Regions from separate parts of the Lysinibacillus sp. C5.1 genome, predicted to be linked through region 3. Evidence: a T-box and tRNA genes for the amino acid it is inferred to sense, from the RefSeq annotation. Region 3 holds a T-box; the other regions hold tRNA genes.

Region 1 (6,154 bases), 670 kb from region 3:
ATAGAGGCTTTTCTTGGCAGTGTGAAATCAGGAACTTCGTCCATACGGACTCGCCATCACAGCTCAACGTTACAGTGTGCGGATTTGCCTACACACACGCCTTACTGCTTGGACGCGCACAACCAACGGCGCGCTTACCCTATCCTACTGCGTCCCCCCATTTCTCAAACGGTGAGGAGGTGGTACAGGAATATCAACCTGTTGTCCATCGCCTACGCCTATCGGCCTCGGCTTAGGTCCCGACTAACCCTGAGCGGACGAGCCTTCCTCAGGAAACCTTAGTCATACGGTGGACGGGATTCTCACCCGTCTTTCGCTACTCATACCGGCATTCTCACTTCTAAGCGCTCCACCAGTCCTTCCGGTCTGACTTCAACGCACTTAGAACGCTCTCCTACCACTGACATCGTAGATGTCAATCCACAGCTTCGGTGAATCGTTTAGCCCCGATACATTTTCGGCGCAGCGTCACTCGACCAGTGAGCTATTACGCACTCTTTAAATGATGGCTGCTTCTAAGCCAACATCCTGGTTGTCTGTGCAACGCCACATCCTTTTCCACTTAACGATTACTTTGGGACCTTAGCTGGTGGTCTGGGCTGTTTCCCTTTTGACTACGGATCTTATCACTCGCAGTCTGACTCCCGTGTATAAATATCTGGCATTCGGAGTTTGTCTGAATTCGGTAAACCGGGATGGCCCCCTAGTCCAAACAGTGCTCTACCTCCAGTATTCTCATCACGAGGCTAGCCCTAAAGCTATTTCGGAGAGAACCAGCTATCTCCAAGTTCGATTGGAATTTCTCCGCTACCCACACCTCATCCCCGCACTTTTCAACGTGCGTGGGTTCGGGCCTCCAGTAAGTGTTACCTCACCTTCACCCTGGACATGGGTAGATCACCTGGTTTCGGGTCTACGACCACGTACTAATTCGCCCTATTCAGACTCGCTTTCGCTGCGGCTCCGCCTTCTAAAGCTTAACCTCGCACGTAATCGTAACTCGCCGGTTCATTCTACAAAAGGCACGCTATCACCCATTAACGGGCTCTAACTACTTGTAGGCACACGGTTTCAGGATCTCTTTCACTCCCCTTCCGGGGTGCTTTTCACCTTTCCCTCACGGTACTGGTTCACTATCGGTCACTAGGTAGTATTTAGCCTTGGGAGATGGTCCTCCCGGATTCCGACGGAATTTCACGTGTTCCGCCGTACTCAGGATCCACTCTGGAGGGAACGAACTTTCGACTACAGGGCTTTTACCTGCTCTGGCGGACCTTTCCAAGTCGCTTCATCTAACTCATTCCTTTGTAACTCCGTATAGAGTGTCCTACAACCCCAAGAGGCAAGCCTCTTGGTTTGGGCTCTTCCCGTTTCGCTCGCCGCTACTCAGGGAATCGATTTTTCTTTCTCTTCCTCCAGGTACTTAGATGTTTCAGTTCCCTGGGTCTGCCTTCAAGACGCTATGTATTCACGTCAAGATACTACGCGATTAAACGTAGTGGGTTCCCCCATTCGGAAATCTCCGGATCAAAGCTCACTTACAGCTCCCCGAAGCATATCGGTGTTAGTGCCGTCCTTCTTCGGCTCCTAGTGCCAAGGCATTCGCCGTGCGCCCTTAATAACTTAACCTATCGGCTTCCAATCCACTGCGCATTTCGTTGTCAGCTTCTCTCGTTCAATCAGTCACGTACGTAAGTACGCTCCTTCATTCACTCGTTCGCTTCCTAGAACTGCTTGTGTCTTGAAACCCTATTTCGTTATTAAGCCTATAAAAAACTTAAAAAATAAATGTGTTTGTTACAATTTCAATGTCGTTTTATCCAGTTTTCAAAGAACAAATTCACTACCTGCTTCTACTTCTTCGCAAATTTGCGACAAAAGCGTAGCGACAGGAGCACAGTTTTGAAGTATTTCATCGTAATGATGAACCTTCAAAACTGAACGCAAAACGTAATCTTACAAACCCAAGGTTTGTATTCCGAAAATATCCTTAGAAAGGAGGTGATCCAGCCGCACCTTCCGATACGGCTACCTTGTTACGACTTCACCCCAATCATCTATCCCACCTTCGGCGGCTGGCTCCAAAAGGTTACCTCACCGACTTCGGGTGTTACAAACTCTCGTGGTGTGACGGGCGGTGTGTACAAGGCCCGGGAACGTATTCACCGCGGCATGCTGATCCGCGATTACTAGCGATTCCGGCTTCATGTAGGCGAGTTGCAGCCTACAATCCGAACTGAGAACGACTTTATCGGATTAGCTCCCTCTCGCGAGTTGGCAACCGTTTGTATCGTCCATTGTAGCACGTGTGTAGCCCAGGTCATAAGGGGCATGATGATTTGACGTCATCCCCACCTTCCTCCGGTTTGTCACCGGCAGTCACCTTAGAGTGCCCAACTAAATGATGGCAACTAAGATCAAGGGTTGCGCTCGTTGCGGGACTTAACCCAACATCTCACGACACGAGCTGACGACAACCATGCACCACCTGTCACCGTTGTCCCCGAAGGGAAAACCATATCTCTACAGTGGTCAACGGGATGTCAAGACCTGGTAAGGTTCTTCGCGTTGCTTCGAATTAAACCACATGCTCCACCGCTTGTGCGGGCCCCCGTCAATTCCTTTGAGTTTCAGTCTTGCGACCGTACTCCCCAGGCGGAGTGCTTAATGCGTTAGCTGCAGCACTAAGGGGCGGAAACCCCCTAACACTTAGCACTCATCGTTTACGGCGTGGACTACCAGGGTATCTAATCCTGTTTGCTCCCCACGCTTTCGCGCCTCAGTGTCAGTTACAGACCAGATAGTCGCCTTCGCCACTGGTGTTCCTCCAAATCTCTACGCATTTCACCGCTACACTTGGAATTCCACTATCCTCTTCTGCACTCAAGTCTCCCAGTTTCCAATGACCCTCCACGGTTGAGCCGTGGGCTTTCACATCAGACTTAAGAAACCACCTGCGCGCGCTTTACGCCCAATAATTCCGGACAACGCTTGCCACCTACGTATTACCGCGGCTGCTGGCACGTAGTTAGCCGTGGCTTTCTAATAAGGTACCGTCAAGGTACAGCCAGTTACTACTGTACTTGTTCTTCCCTTACAACAGAGTTTTACGAACCGAAATCCTTCTTCACTCACGCGGCGTTGCTCCATCAGGCTTTCGCCCATTGTGGAAGATTCCCTACTGCTGCCTCCCGTAGGAGTCTGGGCCGTGTCTCAGTCCCAGTGTGGCCGATCACCCTCTCAGGTCGGCTACGCATCGTTGCCTTGGTGAGCCGTTACCTCACCAACTAGCTAATGCGCCGCGGGCCCATCCTATAGCGACAGCCGAAACCGTCTTTCAGTATTGTCCCATGAGAGACAAGAGATTATTCGGTATTAGCCCCGGTTTCCCGGAGTTATCCCAAACTATAGGGTAGGTTGCCCACGTGTTACTCACCCGTCCGCCGCTAACGTCAAAGGAGCAAGCTCCTTCTCAGTTCGCTCGACTTGCATGTATTAGGCACGCCGCCAGCGTTCGTCCTGAGCCAGGATCAAACTCTCCATAAAAGAAATTTGATTAGCTCAAATTGTTTTGCTGGCATCAATTTTGATGTCCAAAATTTTGTTTCGTTCACTAACAAAGTTAGCTAGTAAAAACTATATTGATTACGTTTTGCTTGTTCAGTTTTCAAGGTTCATTTTGTTGCCGTTTGTTTCAGCGACTTTTACATCTTAACATCTTTCGTTAATGATGTCAACAATTTTTTAAATATTTTTTGGAGCGGGTGATGAGAATCGAACTCACGACATCAGCTTGGAAGGCTGAGGTTTTACCATTAAACTACACCCGCAATTATTAAAATGTATTATGGCGCGCCCGGCAGGAGTCGAACCCACAACCTTCTGATCCGTAGTCAGACGCTCTATCCAATTGAGCTACGGGCGCATGTGTTAAATAACTGAACTGACTTGGTGCGGCCGAGAGGACTTGAACCTCCACGGGGTTGCCCCCACTAGGCCCTCAACCTAGCGCGTCTGCCGTTCCGCCACGACCGCATTCAAAAAATAGGAACCTTCTTATTATACAATGATAATTCGAATTTTCAACCTTTTTCTTAAAAAAGATGAGCCATGAAGGACTCGAACCTTCGACCCTCTGATTAAAAGTCAGATGCTCTACCAACTGAGCTAATGGCTCATTAAGAAATGAATGGCTGGGGTACTAGGATTCGAACCTAGGCATGACGGAATCAAAATCCGTTGCCTTACCGCTTGGCTATACCCCAATAAGTGGCGGTCCCGACCGGGATCGAACCGGCGATCTCCTGCGTGACAGGCAGGCATGTTAACCGCTACACCACGGGACCAATGTTACAATTATCTATTTATGAAAATGACCCCTACGGGATTCGAACCCGTGTTACCGCCGTGAAAGGGCGGTGTCTTAACCGCTTGACCAAGGGGCCATGGCTCCGAAGGCAGGACTCGAACCTGCGACAACCTGATTAACAGTCAGGTGCTACTACCAACTGAGCTACTTCGGAATAATCATATTGTGTTGTCGGCTTTATCTTGTCGACTTTTACTATTATAGGGATTAGCTGAATAAACGTCAACACTTTTTTAAAAGTTTTTTTACTCAACTATCATTAATTGCCCTGAACACTTGCCACAACAGTATCTGTTCACATTGAATCTAATTTTTCTAACATACCTTTGGTGACATTGTATACATTCATATGTATAGTGAGGGCGCTGTTTTTGGCTACGAGATTTAGGTATTTGCAACGCTGAACAAAATCGAGGGGCATTCACTTTTTTTAACAACGCTCGAAAATCTTTATCTCGATGTTGATAGCCCTTTCCTTCAAGGTGCAAGTGGTAATGACATAATTCATGAAGAATGATTCCCTCTACCTCTCTAACACCATATATTTCAAACGCCTTTGGATTGATTTCAATATGGTGGGATTGCAAAAGATAACGCCCACCTGTTGTACGTAACCTTGGATTAAAGTATGCACGATGCATAAAGGGTTTATGAAAACTTTCTAATGAAATTCGACTTACAAGCTGTTGCAGTTCCTCATTGTTCAATTTCATCACCTCTAACAATAAGAATACCACACTGCGCAGTATAGACAGTGTGGCAAGAAATTATTACACTTCAACCATTTGTTTTTCTGGAGGAAGCATCGTTAATGAAATACGGCCTTTGTTTACCTCTATTTGTTCCACCCATACTGTGACAATGTCACCTAATGCCACAACCTCTAATGGATGTTTAATACGTTTTTTTTGCAACTTGGAAATATGCACAAGCCCATCTTGTTTTACACCTATATCAACGAATGCACCAAAATCGACGACATTCCGTACAGTACCTTGTAATTCCATTCCTACTTGTAAATCTTCCATTTTTAAAACATCCGTTTTAAGTAATGGTTGTGGGAAAGCATCACGCGGGTCACGGCTTGGTTTCATTAAAGTATCTACAATATCCTGAACAGTAACAACGCCAATCCCTAGACTTTCACTTAACGCTTGAACATTAAGAGCTGCAATTGCTTCCTCTGCCTCTTGTGTTCCTAGTTCTTTTTTATTTATGTGAGCCGCTTCTAAAATTTGCTCTGCAATATTGTAGCTTTCTGGGTGAATACCTGTCGCATCGAATGGATTTTTCGCTTCAGGCACACGCAAAAACCCTATTGCTTGCTCATACGTTTTTGCACCGAGGCGAGGAATTTTCTTCAGTTGCGCACGCGTTGTGAATTGCCCATTTTCTTCTCGTACTTTTACAATGTTTTCGGCAACGGTTTTCGATAGCCCTGAAACATATTGCAATAAAGAGGCTGATGCTGTATTGACATCGACACCAACTTGGTTGACCGCTGTTTCAACTATAAATGTTAATGATTCTGATAATTTCTTTTGAGAAACATCATGCTGATATTGTCCAACACCTACTGCCTTTGGCTCAATTTTTACTAATTCCGACAATGGGTCCTGCAAACGTCGAGCAATTGACACCGCGCTCCGTTGCTCTACTTGCAAATCAGGAAACTCAGCACGCGCAACCTCCGATGCTGAATATACGGATGCACCGGCTTCGTTGACAATAACATAGGCCACATCTGTGTTCACTTCACTTAAAACATCGGCAATAAATTGCTCA
Region 2 (6,154 bases), 1.3 Mb from region 3:
CTCCGTATAGAGTGTCCTACAACCCCAAGAGGCAAGCCTCTTGGTTTGGGCTCTTCCCGTTTCGCTCGCCGCTACTCAGGGAATCGATTTTTCTTTCTCTTCCTCCAGGTACTTAGATGTTTCAGTTCCCTGGGTCTGCCTTCAAGACGCTATGTATTCACGTCAAGATACTACGCGATTAAACGTAGTGGGTTCCCCCATTCGGAAATCTCCGGATCAAAGCTCACTTACAGCTCCCCGAAGCATATCGGTGTTAGTGCCGTCCTTCTTCGGCTCCTAGTGCCAAGGCATTCGCCGTGCGCCCTTAATAACTTAACCTATCGGCTTCCAATCCACTGCGCATTTCGTTGTCAGCTTCTCTCGTTCAATCAGTCACGTACGTAAGTACGCTCCTTCATTCACTCGTTCGCTTCCTAGAACTGCTTGTGTCTTGAAACCCTATTTCGTTATTAAGCCTATAAAAAACTTAAAAAAATAAATGTGTTTGTTACAATTTCAATGTCGTTTTATCCAGTTTTCAAAGAACAAATAAAAATTGGTGGAGCCTAGCGGGATCGAACCGCTGACCTCCTGCGTGCAAGGCAGGCGCTCTCCCAGCTGAGCTAAGGCCCCAAGAGGTTATATATGGTGGGCCTAAATGGACTCGAACCATCGACCTCACGCTTATCAGGCGTGCGCTCTAACCAGCTGAGCTATAGGCCCTCTTGGAAGTTTTATAAAGTTAGTTATAAACCTTCAAAACTGAACGCAAAACGTAATCTTACAAACCCAAGGTTTGTATTCCGAAAATATCCTTAGAAAGGAGATGATCCAGCCGCACCTTCCGATACGGCTACCTTGTTACGACTTCACCCCAATCATCTATCCCACCTTCGGCGGCTGGCTCCAAAAGGTTACCTCACCGACTTCGGGTGTTACAAACTCTCGTGGTGTGACGGGCGGTGTGTACAAGGCCCGGGAACGTATTCACCGCGGCATGCTGATCCGCGATTACTAGCGATTCCGGCTTCATGTAGGCGAGTTGCAGCCTACAATCCGAACTGAGAACGACTTTATCGGATTAGCTCCCTCTCGCGAGTTGGCAACCGTTTGTATCGTCCATTGTAGCACGTGTGTAGCCCAGGTCATAAGGGGCATGATGATTTGACGTCATCCCCACCTTCCTCCGGTTTGTCACCGGCAGTCACCTTAGAGTGCCCAACTAAATGATGGCAACTAAGATCAAGGGTTGCGCTCGTTGCGGGACTTAACCCAACATCTCACGACACGAGCTGACGACAACCATGCACCACCTGTCACCGTTGTCCCCGAAGGGAAAACCATATCTCTACAGTGGTCAACGGGATGTCAAGACCTGGTAAGGTTCTTCGCGTTGCTTCGAATTAAACCACATGCTCCACCGCTTGTGCGGGCCCCCGTCAATTCCTTTGAGTTTCAGTCTTGCGACCGTACTCCCCAGGCGGAGTGCTTAATGCGTTAGCTGCAGCACTAAGGGGCGGAAACCCCCTAACACTTAGCACTCATCGTTTACGGCGTGGACTACCAGGGTATCTAATCCTGTTTGCTCCCCACGCTTTCGCGCCTCAGTGTCAGTTACAGACCAGATAGTCGCCTTCGCCACTGGTGTTCCTCCAAATCTCTACGCATTTCACCGCTACACTTGGAATTCCACTATCCTCTTCTGCACTCAAGTCTCCCAGTTTCCAATGACCCTCCACGGTTGAGCCATGGGCTTTCACATCAGACTTAAGAAACCACCTGCGCGCGCTTTACGCCCAATAATTCCGGACAACGCTTGCCACCTACGTATTACCGCGGCTGCTGGCACGTAGTTAGCCGTGGCTTTCTAATAAGGTACCGTCAAGGTACAGCCAGTTACTACTGTACTTGTTCTTCCCTTACAACAGAGTTTTACGAACCGAAATCCTTCTTCACTCACGCGGCGTTGCTCCATCAGGCTTTCGCCCATTGTGGAAGATTCCCTACTGCTGCCTCCCGTAGGAGTCTGGGCCGTGTCTCAGTCCCAGTGTGGCCGATCACCCTCTCAGGTCGGCTACGCATCGTTGCCTTGGTGAGCCGTTACCTCACCAACTAGCTAATGCGCCGCGGGCCCATCCTATAGCGACAGCCGAAACCGTCTTTCAGTATTGTCCCATGAGGGACGATAGATTATTCGGTATTAGCCCCGGTTTCCCGGAGTTATCCCAAACTATAGGGTAGGTTGCCCACGTGTTACTCACCCGTCCGCCGCTAACGTCAAAGGAGCAAGCTCCTTCTCTGTTCGCTCGACTTGCATGTATTAGGCACGCCGCCAGCGTTCGTCCTGAGCCAGGATCAAACTCTCCATAAAAGAAATTTGATTAGCTCAAATTGTTTTGCTGGCATCAATTTTGATGTCCAAATTTTTGTTTCGTTCACTAACGAAGTTAGCTAATAAAAACTATATTGATTACGTTTTGCTTGTTCAGTTTTCAAGGTTCATATATAAAAATTGGTGGAGCCTAGCGGGATCGAACCGCTGACCTCCTGCGTGCAAGGCAGGCGCTCTCCCAGCTGAGCTAAGGCCCCATAAAGTATATTTTAGGAAATGGTCGGGAAGACAGGATTCGAACCTGCGACCCCTTGGTCCCAAACCAAGTGCTCTACCAAGCTGAGCTACTTCCCGTTCATTTATTGGCGCGCCCGGCAGGAGTCGAACCCACAACCTTCTGATCCGTAGTCAGACGCTCTATCCAATTGAGCTACGGGCGCTAAATATTAAAAATGGTGCCGAGGGCCGGAATCGAACCGGCACGGTAGTCACCTACCGCAGGATTTTAAGTCCTGTGCGTCTGCCAGTTCCGCCACCCCGGCACATTTGGAGCGGAAGACGAGGTTCGAACTCGCGACCCCCACCTTGGCAAGGTGGTGTTCTACCACTGAACTACTTCCGCATGTGCATAAGATTATTTATCCTGGCAATTATAAATTTGAAATATAGATGATGCGGGTGAAGGGAGTCGAACCCCCACGCCTCGCGGCGCTAGATCCTAAGTCTAGTGCGTCTGCCAATTCCGCCACACCCGCATATTATTGTTGGCAATTAAAATGGTGAGCCATGAAGGACTCGAACCTTCGACCCTCTGATTAAAAGTCAGATGCTCTACCAACTGAGCTAATGGCTCAAAAAATGGTGCCGGCTATAGGAATCGAACCCACGACCTACTGATTACAAGTCAGTTGCTCTACCTGCTGAGCTAAACCGGCATATGGTGGAGGATGACGGGCTCGAACCGCCGACCCTCTGCTTGTAAGGCAGATGCTCTCCCAGCTGAGCTAATCCTCCTGGGTATTATGCCTAGCGACGTCCTACTCTCACAGGGGGAAGCCCCCAACTACCATCGGCGCTAAAGAGCTTAACTTCCGTGTTCGGTATGGGAACGGGTGTGACCTCTTTGCCATCATCACTAGACTATTTAAAAGACAAGATTCATTATAACATAAATTATTATAATTACAAGCTTTTTTTTAAAACTTGCTTGTTCTTTCAAAACTGGATAAACGGTTCATTGAATGTTTCAAACTTTTTTTTGGTTAAGTCCTCGATCGATTAGTATTCGTCAGCTCCATGTGTCACCACACTTCCACCTCGAACCTATCTACCTCATCGTCTTTGAGGGATCTTACTTACTTGCGTAATGGGAAATCTCATCTTGAGGGGGGCTTCATGCTTAGATGCTTTCAGCACTTATCCCGTCCACACATAGCTACCCAGCGATGCCTTTGGCAAGACAACTGGTACACCAGCGGTGTGTCCATCCCGGTCCTCTCGTACTAAGGACAGCTCCTCTCAAATTTCCTACGCCCACGACGGATAGGGACCGAACTGTCTCACGACGTTCTGAACCCAGCTCGCGTACCGCTTTAATGGGCGAACAGCCCAACCCTTGGGACCGACTACAGCCCCAGGATGCGATGAGCCGACATCGAGGTGCCAAACCTCCCCGTCGATGTGGACTCTTGGGGGAGATAAGCCTGTTATCCCCGGGGTAGCTTTTATCCGTTGAGCGATGGCCCTTCCATGCGGAACCACCGGATCACTAAGCCCGTCTTTCGACCCTGCTCGACTTGTAGGTCTCGCAGTCAAGCTCCCTTGTGCCTTTACACTCTACGAATGATTTCCAACCATTCTGAGGGAACCTTTGGGCGCCTCCGTTACCTTTTAGGAGGCGACCGCCCCAGTCAAACTGTCCGCCTGACACTGTCTCCTGCCCCGCTAAGGGGCATGGGTTAGAATTTCAATACAACCAGGGTAGTATCCCACCGACGCCTCCTTCGAAGCTGGCGCTCCGAGATCTCTGGCTCCTACCTATCCTGTACAAGTTGTACCAAAATTCAATATCAGGCTACAGTAAAGCTCCACGGGGTCTTTCCGTCCTGTCGCGGGTAACCTGCATCTTCACAGGTACTATAATTTCACCGAGTCTCTCGTTGAGACAGTGCCCAGATCGTTACGCCTTTCGTGCGGGTCGGAACTTACCCGACAAGGAATTTCGCTACCTTAGGACCGTTATAGTTACGGCCGCCGTTTACTGGGGCTTCAATTCGCAGCTTCGCTTGCGCTAACCACTCCTCTTAACCTTCCAGCACCGGGCAGGCGTCAGCCCCTATACGTCACCTTACGGTTTTGCAGAGACCTGTGTTTTTGCTAAACAGTCGCCTGGGCCTATTCACTGCGGCTCTCATGCGCTTGCACGCTCAAGAGCACCCCTTCTCCCGAAGTTACGGGGTCATTTTGCCGAGTTCCTTAACGAGAGTTCTCTCGCACACCTTAGGATTCTCTCCTCGACTACCTGTGTCGGTTTGCGGTACGGGCACCTCTCACCTCGATAGAGGCTTTTCTTGGCAGTGTGAAATCAGGAACTTCGTCCATACGGACTCGCCATCACAGCTCAACGTTACAGTGTGCGGATTTGCCTACACACACGCCTTACTGCTTGGACGCGCACAACCAACGGCGCGCTTACCCTATCCTACTGCGTCCCCCCATTTCTCAAACGGTGAGGAGGTGGTACAGGAATATCAACCTGTTGTCCATCGCCTACGCCTATCGGCCTCGGCTTAGGTCCCGACTAACCCTGAGCGGACGAGCCTTCCTCAGGAAACCTTAGTCATACGGTGGACGGGATTCTCACCCGTCTTTCGCTACTCATACCGGCATTCTCACTTCTAAGCGCTCCACCAGTCCTTCCGGTCTGACTTCAACGCACTTAGAACGCTCTCCTACCACTGACATCGTAGATGTCAATCCACAGCTTCGGTGAATCGTTTAGCCCCGATACATTTTCGGCGCAGCGTCACTCGACCAGTGAGCTATTACGCACTCTTTAAATGATGGCTGCTTCTAAGCCAACATCCTGGTTGTCTGTGCAACGCCACATCCTTTTCCACTTAACGATTACTTTGGGACCTTAGCTGGTGGTCTGGGCTGTTTCCCTTTTGACTACGGATCTTATCACTCGCAGTCTGACTCCCGTGTATAAATATCTGGCATTCGGAGTTTGTCTGAATTCGGTAAACCGGGATGGCCCCCTAGTCCAAACAGTGCTCTACCTCCAGTATTCTCATCACGAGGCTAGCCCTAAAGCTATTTCGGAGAGAACCAGCTATCTCCAAGTTCGATTGGAATTTCTCCGCTACCCACACCTCATCCCCGCACTTTTCAACGTGCGTGGGTTCGGGCCTCCAGTAAGTGTTACCTCACCTTCACCCTGGACATGGGTAGATCACCTGGTTTCGGGTCTACGACCACGTACTAATTCGCCCTATTCAGACTCGCTTTCGCTGCGGCTCCGCCTTCTAAAGCTTAACCTCGCACGTAATCGTAACTCGCCGGTTCATTCTACAAAAGGCACGCTATCACCCATTAACGGGCTCTAACTACTTGTAGGCACACGGTTTCAGGATCTCTTTCACTCCCCTTCCGGGGTGCTTTTCACCTTTCCCTCACGGTACTGGTTCACTATCGGTCACTAGGTAGTATTTAGCCTTGGGAGATGGTCCTCCCGGATTCCGACGGAATTTCACGTGTTCCGCCGTACTCAGGATCCACTCTGGAGGGAACGAACTTTCGACTACAGGGCTTTTACCTGCTCTGGCGGACCTTTCCAAGTCG
Region 3 (6,154 bases):
ACTACCTAGTACATCTGCAATTTCACGTACTTTTAATTCCTGATAATAATAAAGAATCAATACTTCCCGATAAGTAATAGGTAACTCAAATAATGCCGCTTGCAATGTAACTCGTTCCGCCGCTTTAATGACATCGCTTTCTGGCGTTCTTTTACTAATACCAAAATGAAATTTGCTAAGTAATTGATGGCGTTTATTTTTCCAGCTTCTTAAATAATCATGACTTTTATGTACTGTAATTTTTACTAAATAAGTTTTAAGCGAAGCTCTTTGTTCAAAGCGATGCTGTTGCAAATAGTAGGCGAGAAATACATCTTGTACGATTTCTTCTGCAATCGACCAATCTCGTACATATAAATAGGCCACACGAAGGCAATACTCGCCGTGCTCTTCCATAATGGCTGTTAAATGCTCACTCACTTGAGCCCCTCCTTTATTCATTCATCCTATAGTCGTAAAACTTTTAAAGTTGGTTTCACTTTAACAAAAAAAGTGCCCCCGCTTCGGACACTTTTTTTCGTAGCATCGTTTTAAAACTTTAGAATCGTCCCTATTTCTTACATTCTAATTTGCTTAGAGCTGTTTTCTATTTCGTCCATAACTAACATTAACTCCTAAACATTTGCCTTTTAGGTTACATGCTTGTGCCATATTTTTCGCTCGATATGATTTTATCTGTTGGCGTTGATGCTTGTACTTTATAATTGTGCTACTTTCGATGTAGCATCTACCATACGTTTGAATTCCTGCCACTATGTCTTCCATTACGTGTCGACCTCTTCATTTTTAGCAAGATACTGTTTGCTTCCTTTCCGCTCAATCCCTGTATACGTGGCTCGTTTATCGCAATGCATGTAATGTTCCTATTACCAACGACATTTAAAAAAGCCGTGAAGTACGCTTCTTACAACGTATTTCACGGCTTCTTGTTTAATTATTTAACAACAATATTAACAAGCTTTCCTGGGATAACAATAATTTTTACCAAGTCTTTGCCCGCCATATATTCTTGTACTTTTTCATCGGCTAATGCTACTTTTTCAATTTCTTCTTTTGAAGCATCTTTTGCTACAATAATTTTAGCACGTACTTTACCTGCCACTTGAACAGCAACTTCCACTTCATCGTCCACAAGCTTAGACTCATCATACGTTGGCCATTCTTCATAAGATAATGTATTTTCATGACCTAATAGTTGCCATAGCTCTTCAGCAATATGCGGAGCGATTGGTGCTAGTATTTTCACAAATCCTTCAGCATAGGCTGTTGGAAGTACTTCTGCTTTGTAGCAGTCATTAATAAAGACCATCATTTGTGAAATAGCAGTATTGAAGCGAATCCCTTCGTAGTCTTCTGTCACTTTTTTCACTGTTTGGTGATATGACTTTTCTAAAAACTTATCGTCTGAAGTTTGCACTTTCGCTGATAGCGTACCTTCTTCGTTGACAAACAAACGCCAGATGCGGTCTAAGAAACGACGAGCACCGTCTAAACCATTAGTAGACCATGCAACTGAAGCCTCTAATGGACCCATGAACATTTCATAAAGTCGTAGTGTATCTGCACCGTGTGACTCTATGATTTCATCAGGGTTCACGACATTGCCTTTTGATTTAGACATTTTTTCATTACCTTCACCAAGAATCATACCTTGGTTAAATAATTTTTGGAATGGCTCTTTCGTGTGCACTACCCCTAAATCGTATAGTACTTTATGCCAGAAGCGCGCGTATAGTAAATGCAATACTGCATGCTCTGCTCCACCAATATAAATATCAACCGGTAACCAACGTTTTAGTAACTCTGGATCAGCAATCGCCTCTTTGTTGTTAGGGTCAATATATCGTAGGAAGTACCAGCTAGAACCTGCCCATTGTGGCATTGTATTGGTTTCACGACGACCTTTTTTGCCTGTTTCAGGATCTACAACATTTACCCAATCCGTAATATTCGCTAATGGTGATTCCCCTGTTCCAGATGGACGAATATTATCTGTTTTTGGAAGCATTAATGGTAACTCCGCTTCTGAAACTGGAGTTGTTGTACCATCTTCCCAATGGATCATTGGGATTGGTTCACCCCAATAACGTTGACGAGAGAATAGCCAGTCACGAAGACGATAAGATACCTTTTTCTCCCCTACACCTTTTTCCTCTAGCCATTCAATCGCCTTTGCAATACCATCTGCTTTATTTAAACCATCAAGGAAATCAGAGTTAATGTGCTGACCGTCACCTGTAAATGCTTCTTTGTCGATATCTCCACCTTCAAGTACAGCAACGATGTCTAAACCAAACTCTTTAGCAAATTCATAATCACGTTCGTCATGTGCAGGAACAGCCATAATCGCACCAGTTCCGTACGTCGCTAACACATAATCAGCAATCCAAATTGGTACTTTTTTGCCGTTAATCGGATTTACTGCATAAGCGCCTGTAAATACACCTGTTTTTTCTTTGGCTAAATCTGTACGCTCTAAGTCTGATTTCATTTTTACTTTTTCAAGATATGCATTGACAGCAGCTTGTTGTTCAGCTGTTGTAATTTCAGCCACTAGTTTATGCTCTGGTGCAAGCACTGTATATGTTGCACCGAATAGCGTATCAGGGCGTGTTGTAAATACCGTAAAGTTTTTGTCCGACCCTTCCATGCTAAATGTTACTTCTGCACCTTCCGAACGACCAATCCAGTTACGTTGCATGTCTTTAATGGATTCTGGCCAATCTACTTCTTCTAAATCGTCGATTAAACGATCCGCATAAGCTGTAATTTTAAGTATCCATTGTTTCATTGGACGACGTTCTACTGGATGTCCGCCACGTTCAGACTTCCCATCGATAACTTCTTCATTCGCAAGCACTGTACCTAGAGCTGGGCACCAGTTTACCGCCACTTCATCTACATAAGCTAAGCCCTTTTTATATAATTGAATGAAAATCCATTGTGTCCATTTGTAGTATTCTGGATCTGTAGTGTTAATTTCACGATCCCAGTCATAACTAAAGCCTAACTCTTGAATTTGACGTTTAAATGTCGCAATATTTTTTGCTGTAAATTCTGCTGGGTCATTCCCAGTATCAAGTGCATATTGCTCGGCAGGTAATCCAAATGCATCCCATCCCATCGGATGTAGAACATTAAAGCCTTGCATACGTTTGAAACGTGAAAGGATATCTGTCGCTGTATAACCTTCTGGATGTCCTACGTGAAGTCCCGAACCTGATGGGTAAGGGAACATATCAAGCGCATAAAATTTCGGTTTATCCATTTCATTTTCGGTTTTGAATGTTTTGTTGACATCCCAATACTGTTGCCACTTTTTTTCAATTTGTTGATGATTAAAGCTCATTATTTTTCCTCCTTATAGTATGTGCAGTACCACTTATCGTAAGAATTGACAAAATATTTAAAAAATAAAAAAACTCGCCCCTTTCTTTGTTAGAAAGGGACGAGAGTATTCTTAACTCCCGCGGTACCACCCAAATTAGTGATTACACTCGGCTCAAGCTTCCTTAACGCGGAAATAACGGCAAACGTAAAATTTCATATTACGTATGCAGACTCAGCAGGCGAGTTCAATTTGCATCCTTACTAGCTTCCACCAACCGCTAGCTCTCTAAAAAGAACCACAAATTTACTATTCCTCATCAATGTCTTTACATGTATTGCATTTATTCTAATGGAAAGTCCTGAAAAGCACAAGCATCTTTTTATGGTGCCTGGCACGCACACAATTTCCACACAATTATCAAAAAAATTTTTTCTATGATTATTTTCACCAACAATTTTTCATTTCAACCTTCTATGCACATGAAAAATAAAAATAGTCATTACTTTCGTAACTCCCGTCTAATTGACGTTCTTTACATGCTTTTTTATGCTAAAGAAAAAAGTAAAGGAGGCAATAGCGTGTGCCAAGAAAAAAACGGCTTTGGTCCCCAGATCATTATCATCATGTAGTAGTACGCGGTAACAATCGTCAAACTATTTTTCACAATGTAGCAGATTACGAAGCTTTCTTTCGTGTATTACAATATGCTTATCACAAATATTCGTTTACGATTGTTGCCTATTGCGTTATGTCTAACCACTATCACCTGCTGATTCGTTCACCCAAAGTGCCACTAGGCAAAGTGATGGCCAATGTTAACTGGCGTTACAGCAATTACTTTAAAAAGAAGTACAACTATTGCTGTCATCTATATGAGAGTCGATATTTTGCAGACCTTGTTCCCTCACAACTCGACATGCTTAGTGTTAGTCGCTATATTCACCGCAATCCTATCTCAACGTCTCCCCCTATGGTTGACAAAATGGAGGACTATCCTTATAGCTCGTATTATCTCTACAAGCATCCTATATCTTCAAACTTCCCCTTCTTTGATACAAGTATTCTCAATAGCTTTTTTCTTCAAACATTACAACGCCACTCACTATCTTACTGCCAATATTGCGAGGAACATGAAAGCAAATCATGTAATGTAGCACCCCAATAGGAAAGCTCCACACGACAATCCATCGTGTGGAGCTTTTCTGTTCAATCGTCATCAATTGTCAGAATCTTTTCCGTGCCTGTCACTCGAAAAGTCAGCACATTCATGGAAAGCGAAATGTTTACAACCAAGGCATTTATTCATATCTAAATGTGTCAATGCTCTATTTATAGCTTCTCCTGTATGTTCAAAAAAATGATCTTGTCCAATTTGAGCATATAATCCATTACGCATAAGCGCTAGTTTTAAGTCCTCTTGTATGCCCGTGACGAAGACCTTGCCACCACGCTTTGTAAAGTTCTCCACGATATTGCTAAAATAAGACTCACCTGTGGAGTCCATAAATGGCACTTTTCCCATACGTAAAATCAGGACGCTTGGTTGTTCTTGCATAGAATGCAGTAATGTCTCTTCAAACGTTTGCGCTGCACCAAAAAACAGTGGACCCTCAATCGTATAAATACTAATTTGTGGGCAATCATGCTTTTGATTGACAACATAAGGTTGTACCTTTCCATTCTTTTTTGTATGGTCAGGTAATACTTTATCTATAACTAACTTCTCACTCATTCGTTTAGCAAACAACACAACGGCTAAGCCAAGACCTACTTCAACAGCAATCGTTAGGCTAGCGAAAACGGTAAGCAAAAAAGTAATAATTAATACAAGTGAATCTCCAGATTTCGCTTTTACAATATGAGCAAAATGTTTTTGTTCACTCATATTCCACGCAACGACCATTAGTACTGGTGCCATACTTGCTAACGGAATATGCGAAGCAAAGGGCGCTAATAACAATAATGTGACTAATACAAACACACCATGAATAATACCTGACATTGGTGATGCAGCACCCGTTTTAATATTGGTTGCCGTACGTGCAATCGCCCCTGTAGCAGGAATCCCGCCAAATAATGGTGTAATAATATTCGCTATGCCCTGTCCTACAAGCTCACGATTACTATTATGTTTCGTATTGGTCATACCGTCAGCAACAACTGCTGATAAGAGCGACTCAATCCCGCCCAAAATGGCAATTACAAAGGCAGGTCCAATCAATAATTGTAATCGTTCCAAGGTGATTTCTGGTATTGAAAACTTCGGTAACGTATTAGGAATTTGACCGTAAGCCGTAGCAATTGTTGCAACCTGTCCTGAAAAAAAGAAGGTAGCAACAAGTGTAGAAACAACAATGCCTACTAATGCGCCAGGTACTTTTGGAAAAAATTTAGGTGTTAAAAGGATAATTACAAGACAAATAACCGCTATGAAAATACTATAATAATTAATTGTTCCTATATGCACGAACAACTCTTTCATATTTGCGATAAAATATTCATGACGTGTAATATTTGTTAAACCTAAAAAATTAGCTATTTGCCCAGTAAAAATGATAACCGCAATACCCGCAGTAAAGCCTATCGTTACAGGACGTGGTATAAATTTTATAAGAGTACCTAGCTTGAAAAGGCCCATTAAACATAGCAGCACTCCCGCCATTAACCCCGCAATTAATAAATTTTCGTAGCCATATGATAAGACAATGCCTAAAAGAATTGGCACAAAAGCACCTGTTGGTCCACCGATTTGGAATTTTGAACCTCCAAATAGTGAAATAAGTATGCCCGCAATACACGCTGTATAGATCCCATATTCTGGTT

Evidence for each region. A T-box is a leader RNA that pairs with one kind of tRNA and senses whether it is charged. The one in region 3 lies ahead of leuS (leucine--tRNA ligase), so its partner is inferred to be a tRNA-Leu.
Region 1: it encodes a tRNA-Leu, which carries the amino acid that the T-box ahead of leuS (leucine--tRNA ligase) is inferred to sense. The anticodon was not compared.
Region 2: it encodes a tRNA-Leu, which carries the amino acid that the T-box ahead of leuS (leucine--tRNA ligase) is inferred to sense. The anticodon was not compared.

Annotation. Positions count from the first base shown of each region.
Region 1 covers NZ_CP066226.1:4,209,086-4,215,239, forward strand. The annotation lists rRNA gene I5435_RS20660 (23S ribosomal RNA) at 1-1,629, opposite strand, end outside; rRNA gene I5435_RS20665 (16S ribosomal RNA) at 1,995-3,546, opposite strand; tRNA gene I5435_RS20670 (tRNA-Gly) at 3,757-3,830, opposite strand; tRNA gene I5435_RS20675 (tRNA-Arg) at 3,849-3,925, opposite strand; tRNA gene I5435_RS20680 (tRNA-Leu) at 3,950-4,035, opposite strand; tRNA gene I5435_RS20685 (tRNA-Lys) at 4,105-4,177, opposite strand; tRNA gene I5435_RS20690 (tRNA-Gln) at 4,191-4,265, opposite strand; tRNA gene I5435_RS20695 (tRNA-Asp) at 4,271-4,346, opposite strand; tRNA gene I5435_RS20700 (tRNA-Glu) at 4,374-4,445, opposite strand; tRNA gene I5435_RS20705 (tRNA-Asn) at 4,447-4,523, opposite strand; gene I5435_RS20710 (SprT family protein) at 4,615-5,076, opposite strand; gene I5435_RS20715 (Tex family protein) at 5,140-6,154, opposite strand, start outside.
Region 2 covers NZ_CP066226.1:122,244-128,397, reverse strand. The annotation lists rRNA gene I5435_RS00635 (23S ribosomal RNA) at 1-318, opposite strand, end outside; tRNA gene I5435_RS00630 (tRNA-Ala) at 537-612, opposite strand; tRNA gene I5435_RS00625 (tRNA-Ile) at 626-702, opposite strand; rRNA gene I5435_RS00620 (16S ribosomal RNA) at 799-2,350, opposite strand; tRNA gene I5435_RS00615 (tRNA-Ala) at 2,493-2,568, opposite strand; tRNA gene I5435_RS00610 (tRNA-Pro) at 2,589-2,665, opposite strand; tRNA gene I5435_RS00605 (tRNA-Arg) at 2,675-2,751, opposite strand; tRNA gene I5435_RS00600 (tRNA-Leu) at 2,765-2,853, opposite strand; tRNA gene I5435_RS00595 (tRNA-Gly) at 2,859-2,933, opposite strand; tRNA gene I5435_RS00590 (tRNA-Leu) at 2,985-3,066, opposite strand; tRNA gene I5435_RS00585 (tRNA-Lys) at 3,089-3,164, opposite strand; tRNA gene I5435_RS00580 (tRNA-Thr) at 3,171-3,246, opposite strand; tRNA gene I5435_RS00575 (tRNA-Val) at 3,250-3,325, opposite strand; rRNA gene rrf (5S ribosomal RNA) at 3,336-3,451, opposite strand; rRNA gene I5435_RS00565 (23S ribosomal RNA) at 3,570-6,154, opposite strand, start outside.
Region 3 covers NZ_CP066226.1:3,537,608-3,543,761, forward strand. The annotation lists gene I5435_RS17230 (sigma-70 family RNA polymerase sigma factor) at 1-420, opposite strand, end outside; gene I5435_RS17235 (hypothetical protein) at 574-765, opposite strand; gene leuS (leucine--tRNA ligase) at 935-3,349, opposite strand; T-box leader at 3,442-3,660, opposite strand; gene I5435_RS17245 (transposase) at 3,912-4,496, shown strand; gene I5435_RS17250 (SulP family inorganic anion transporter) at 4,548-6,154, opposite strand, start outside.